One region of the Geobacillus sp. PK12 genome, then DNA from elsewhere that is predicted to be linked to it. Evidence: predicted binding sites of a transcription regulator. Region 1 holds the regulator's gene; the other holds the start of a gene.
The links. Region 1 encodes Rex, which represses fermentation and respiration genes when NADH is low (regulators of the CRP and FNR family bind a similar motif). Its sites were predicted from a motif close to TTGTGAAATATTTCACAA; they were not measured.
Positions count from the first base shown of each region.

Region 2: a site for Rex is predicted at 1,359-1,376, ahead of ric (iron-sulfur cluster repair di-iron protein). Genes of this name have one in related genera too.

Region 1 covers NZ_SDKL01000069.1:4,759-7,953, forward strand. Annotated here, with positions in the region: gene ETR37_RS17125 (ABC-F family ATP-binding cassette domain-containing protein) at 1-381, opposite strand, end outside; gene moaC (cyclic pyranopterin monophosphate synthase MoaC) at 478-966, shown strand; gene ETR37_RS17135 (redox-sensing transcriptional repressor Rex) at 982-1,623, shown strand; gene tatA (twin-arginine translocase TatA/TatE family subunit) at 1,641-1,793, shown strand; gene tatC (twin-arginine translocase subunit TatC) at 1,814-2,554, shown strand; gene ETR37_RS17150 (YdiK family protein) at 2,740-2,919, opposite strand; gene ETR37_RS17155 (CPBP family intramembrane glutamic endopeptidase) at 2,916-3,195, opposite strand, start outside.
Region 2 covers NZ_SDKL01000002.1:204,585-207,779, forward strand. Annotated here, with positions in the region: gene moaA (GTP 3',8-cyclase MoaA) at 1-503, shown strand, start outside; gene ric (iron-sulfur cluster repair di-iron protein) at 590-1,297, opposite strand; gene ETR37_RS01465 (molybdopterin molybdotransferase MoeA) at 1,862-3,121, shown strand; gene mobB (molybdopterin-guanine dinucleotide biosynthesis protein B) at 3,118-3,195, shown strand, end outside.

The DNA of each region.
Region 1 (3,195 bases):
ATACATTTTCAGCGTTTTTTCATAGCGAGCGGGATCGGCGAGTACGTCCGGGTCGCCGAGTTGCATGCTGAGTTCGGCGAGCTGTTTTTCGAGTCCTAGAAGCGGGGTGAATACCTCAAGCATTTCGTCCCAAATGGAACGCGGCGAGTCGAGCCCGCTGTTTTGCGCCAAATAGCCGATTTTGATATGGTTTGGTTTGATGATTTTGCCGCTGTCGAAAGAGAGTTCACCGGCGATGATTTTCAACAATGTCGATTTTCCCGCTCCGTTGCGGCCGACAAGGGCGATTCGGTCGCGGGACTGTATTTCTAGTTTTATATTCGATAAAATAAGGTCAGCGCCGAAATATTTCGTGAGCCCGTGCACTTGCAAAATGATCATGTCCGTCACCTCGCGAATAGTTTAACGCAAGTCGCGAAAACGGTCAAAGACGAATGATGAAAAATCGTGTATAGTGTATAAATGGAGGAGATTGTATTGTCATCGTTCACTCATTTCAATGAACAAGGGCGCGCGAAAATGGTTGATATTACGCACAAAGAAGATACTGTGCGAGTGGCTGTGGCGCAAACGAGCGTGACTGTCAGCCGGGAAATTTACGAAAAAATGACGAGCAATGCGATCGAGAAAGGGGATGTGCTCGCCGTCGCTCAAGTGGCGGGGGTGATGGCGGCGAAGAAGACAGCTGACCTTATTCCAATGTGTCACCCGCTTATGTTAAAGGGTGTGGACATTGCTTTTGCTTGGGAAAACGATGGAGAAGCGCATAAGCTCGTCATCACGGCAACGGTGAAAACGAAAGGGAGCACAGGAGTGGAAATGGAAGCGCTGACGGCCGCTTCGGTCTGTGCGTTGACAGTGTACGATATGTGCAAGGCGCTTGATAAAGGAATGGTCATCGGTCCGACGTATTTGGTCGAAAAAACGGGCGGGAAGTCTGGCCATTACCGACGGAAAACCGATTAGCTAGGGGATGAGATCATGAGCAACGAACAACCGAAAATTCCGCAGGCAACCGCCAAACGGCTGCCGCTTTACTATCGGTTTTTGAAAAACTTGCACGCTTCCGGCAAGCAACGCGTCTCCTCTGCCGAGTTGAGCGAGGCGGTGAAAGTCGATCCGGCGACGATCCGCCGTGATTTCTCCTATTTTGGCGCGCTTGGCAAAAAGGGATACGGGTATAATGTCAATTATTTGTTGTCGTTTTTCCGCCGGACGCTTGAAGAGGATGAGGTGACCGAAGTCGCCTTGTTTGGCGTCGGCAATTTAGGCACCGCCTTTTTAAACTATAATTTTTCGAAAAACAACAATACGAAAATCGTGATGGCGTTTGATGTCGATGAGCGGAAAGTAGGGACGACAGTCGGCGGGGTGCCGGTCTATCATCTCGATGAGTTGGAGGAGCGGCTTCACGAAAACATCCCGGTCGCCATTTTAACCGTGCCGGCCGCCGCGGCTCAAGCGCTGACCGACCGCCTTGTCGCGCAAGGAATTAAAGGCATTTTAAACTTTACTCCGGCGCGGTTGAACGTGCCGAACCATATTCGCGTCCATCATATCGATTTAGCCATTGAGCTGCAGTCGCTCGTCTATTTTTTGAAAAACTATCCATCGCCATCGTAAAAAGGAGAGAACAACACATGAAATATTTGTTGCTCGTTGCTGTGATTTTGTTGCTGTTTGGCACGAAAAAGCTGCCGGAATTAGGGCGGTCGTTCGGCCAGTCGCTTCGCGAGTTTAAAGACGCCACAAAAGGGCTCGCTGATGACGAAGAAACGAAAACCGACCGATGACAAGGCAGGATGGAGAAACAATGAATGACAAAGAAATGTCGGTGTATGAGCATCTGGGTGAACTGCGAAAACGGCTCATCATCGTGCTCATCTTTTTTGCTGCGGCGCTTGTCGTTAGTTTCTTTTTTGTCGATGATGTCATTTTGTATTTGCAGCGAACGGCCGAGGCGAAGCATTTGACCATGAACGCCTTCCGCCTCACCGATCCGATTAAAGTGTATTTTCAGTTTGCCTTTGTCATCGCGGCTGTACTGTCGGCTCCGGTGCTGTTGTATCAAATTTGGGCGTTTGTCAGCCCCGGTCTGTATGAAAAAGAGCGGAAAGTGACGTTAAGCTATATCCCGGCGTCGATCGTTCTTTTTTTAGCAGGCGTCAGCTTCGCTTATTTCGTCTTGTTTCCGTTTGTCGTTCGATTTATGAGCCGGCTGGCTGACCAACTAGGGGTTCAACAAATGATCGGCATTAATGAATATTTTCAGTTTTTGCTTCAGCTCGTGCTGCCGTTTGGCATCGTGTTTCAGCTGCCGATCGTCGTGTTGTTTTTCACCCGCTTAGGGCTTATTACGCCGCAGCTTCTTGTTCGCATCCGCAAGTATGCGTATTTGGCGCTGCTTATTTTAGCGGCGGTCATTACGCCGCCGGATGTGCTGTCGCAAGTGATCGTCATGATTCCGCTCACCATTTTGTATGAAGGAAGCATTTGGGTGGCGCGCATCGGCTATCGGAAAGCGCAGCGAGCAGCCGAGGAGGAAGGCAAATGAGTGAGGCGGGACGAAAAACATTGAGAGGAAAGCGAGCAAGGCCGGGCCAAACGAAGGGGCCGTCTCAAAAGCCGCAACACAGGACTTTGAGGCCGGCCTCTTGTTTTTTGTTTCCATTTTCACGATATGATCGCCGTCATGAGACTGATGTTCTGGTCCCTTCCCGTCCGAATCACGGGAAGGGGTCAGCGTTTTGAGGCGAAAAGAAGGCGAAGGGCGGTGCCGAAATCAAAGGCAGCGAGCGCCGCTAAAGCGATGGTGGAGACGTTCCAAACCGTTTCATGAGCACTTTCGATGGCCAAATACGTAAACATTGAGCCTAAGACGAAATACGGAAGCGAAAACAGCTGAGGGTTTCGCATCATAGCCAAACCCTCCAAACGGCGAGCGGCAGCTCGGACTGGCGCATCATGTTCTCAATCTCGTCGGCCAACAGCGTCTGCATGGCGACGACGAACGTATTCATGGCGACATGGGCGAAAATCGGCACGAAAATGCGTCCGGTTTTCGCGTATAAAAACGCGAATACCATCCCCATGGACGTGTACAAAAGCAAATGCTCCGGCTCCATATGGACAAGGGCAAACAAGAGCGAACTGACAAGCGCCGCCAACCAAAAGTTGTATTTTTCATAAAGCGAG
Region 2 (3,195 bases), on a different contig from region 1:
GATGGAACGATTCACAAATCGTGCCGATGGCGGCTTATTTTAAAGACTTGGGCATCCCGCTCCGCTTTATTGAATTCATGGATGTCGGCACGACGAACGGCTGGGATTACTCCCATGTCGTGACGAAAAAAGAGATGTACGAGCAAATCAACGCGATGCATCCGCTCGAGCCGGTCGAACACGAGTACTTCGGGGAGGTGGCGAGCCGCTACCGCTACGTCGGCACGGACGTGGAAGTCGGCTTTATCGCCTCGGTGACGGAAGCGTTTTGTCAAAGCTGCACACGAGCGCGCATTTCCGCAGACGGAAAGCTGTATACGTGTTTATTTGCCTCGAAAGGCGTGTCGTTGAAAGACAAACTGCGCGCCGGGGCAGGGAAAGAGGAGCTGAAGGAGCTCATTACAGCCGTCTGGAACCGGCGGACGGACCGCTATTCGGAAGAACGGACGGCGGAGACGGCGAAACAACGGCCGAAAATTGAAATGTCGTATATTGGAGGGTGAAAAAAACGGGAGCGCTCTTTCCGTAGAAGAAGCGATCCCGTTTTTGGTTTATGTTTTCGGAAGTGCGAATCGGCGTCTTTCTTCCTTTAAACCTTCACCGCCGCCAACACGCGCGGGAAGAGGATGTTGTTTTCCAAATGGATGTGGGTAAACAAATCGTCTTCGAGCGCCGCGAGTCGGTTGTAGACGAGCCGGTACGTGCCGCACGCGTCTTCCGGCGGGGTGAAGTCGTTGGTGATGTCGCGAATGTCTTTGATGAGATCGCCAGCGGCGTCATGCTCATGGACGAGTTCACGAACGGCCTGCTCGACCGCCTCCCGGTTTTCCGGCGACGGGTTGTCGGCAAATTGCAAAATGAGCGGGAACGCTCCCGTTTCCTCTTTAATGAGATGCTGCTCGAGTTCTGTTTTTAACTCATGAAACAGTTTATGCACGCGGGAAAGATGCGGATGGTGCATGCCGTGCACGCGCAACACTTTCGTGACATACGGGCTGAGTTGCGGCAGTTCCTCGTTCAAATAGCGGTGGTGCGTGTTGATGATATGCTCGATCAAGTCGGCTAGCGGCGCTTCACTCCAGTTTCCGGTTGGCTTGTTTTGCGCTTCGTTATACAAGGTGTTCAGCTGGTGAAGGAGCGCTTCGCCGTCCAGTCCGCGCTCTTCGATGGCCTCTTTTAACGGGCGCTGCCCGCCGCAGCAAAAATCAATCCGCCGCGCTTTAAACAAATCCGCTGCTTTCGGAAAGACCGTGACAATATCACCAATCAACGATTGTTCGGTAAACTGCTGTTCCATTTCGGATCCCTCCATCACCAAATCGTTACAGCTTCAGCATACCTTGTTTTGGACGCCAACGTTGTGACACATCTCACACAAACGAAAAAGTGGACAACTAAGGAAATGTGATGAACATCACAACAGTGGCTCCCTTCTTTCCTGTACAATAAAACGGACGATATAAATTGGCTCTTCACCAAAAGTGGTACTTGATTTTTTCTGAACATACTCTATTTACGCTTGTGAGGGAAAATCAACAAATCAGTGATTTTTGCACATCTTTGTGCAGGAAACCGTATTGCTTGTCAAGTACATGTTGTGGTGAAGAGCCTATAAATTGTGAATGTGCTGCATAGAAGATGTGAACGGCCGAAAAAAGAGGAGGAGTCAGCATGTGGCTGCTGGCCAAGGCAAGCCGCTGGGAGGAAGAAAAAGATGATTTTGCAACATATTGATGATGCCAGCGTCGTTGATGAAAAATTGGACAAAACCATTAAGCAGCTGCAAGATTGGAAATCATTGTGATAAAACGATAAAATGGGCTTAGTGAAGTGAATGAGGGAAAGAAAGGGGAGAACACCGTTGGTCGAAAGACGAACCCCCATTCCCGTAGCGGAAGCCATCACCCGGGTGATGCGTTACGCTGGGAGAGGAGAAGAGGAGATCGTGCCGCTTCGCCAGTCGTACGGCCGCTATTTGGCCGAAGATTTGCGCGCCGATCATGACGTGCCGCCGTTTGACCGCTCGCCGTATGACGGATTTGCCATTCGCGCCGCGGATTCGGAAGGAGCGGGACTTGACCATCCGGTCGAGTTTGAAGTGATCGAAACGATTGGCGCCGGGCAAGTGGCGAAGCAGCCGGTCGGCCCGTTTCAAGCGGTGCGCCTGATGACCGGAGCGCAAATTCCCGACGGGTGCGATGCCGTCGTCATGCTCGAGCTCGCCAAACAGTACGAGCGGGATGGAAAAACGTATATGTCGATTAAGCGCTCGTTCCGCCCTGGCGACAACATTTCATTTCAAGGGGAAGACGCGAAAAAAGGGCAGCCGCTTATCGAAAAAGGGACGCGCATCAATCCCGGGGTGGCGGCGCTCTTGGCGACGTTCGGCTACGCCGAAGTGAAGGTGGCGAAAAAGCCCCGGATTGGCATTTTTGCGACCGGCAGCGAACTGCTCGACGTCTCTGAACCGCTTGTGCCGGGAAAAATCCGCAACAGCAACGCCTACATGATCGAGGCGCAGGTGTTCAAAAGCGGCGCCGAGCCGATTTATTTCGGCCAGTTGGCCGACGACCTCGATGCGTGTTTTCACGCTGTGCGCCAGGCGCTCGATCAAGTGGACATGCTCATTACGACCGGCGGCGTCTCGGTCGGGGATTTCGATTATTTGCCCGCCATTTACAAGCGGCTCGGAGCGAACGTGTTGTTTAACAAAATCGCCATGCGCCCGGGGAGCGTGACGACCGTCGCCGAGATTGATGGCAAGCTGCTGTTCGGTCTATCCGGAAACCCGTCGGCGTGCTACGTCGGGTATGAGCTGTTCGTCCGCCCGGTCGTGCGCACGCGGCTGTTTTCGGCCAAGCCGTATTTGAAAAAAGCGAAAGCCACCCTTGGCGCCGAGTTTCCGAAGCCGAACCCGTTCACCCGCTTCGTGCGCAGCCGGGTCGAGGCGGTTGACGGTCGGCTTGTCGTGAAGCCGGTCGGCATGGACAAATCGAACATCGTCACTTCGCTCGCGGCAGCGAACGCCTTAATGGTGCTGCCGGGCGGAACGCGGGGGTTTGCGGCCGGCGATGAGGTCGACGTGTGGCTTTTGAATGACGATGAGGGATCAAGCGAATGAACGTCTGGCAAGTCGTCGGCTATAAACATAGCGGCAAGACGACGTTGATGGAAAAATGGGTGGCGGCCGCGGTC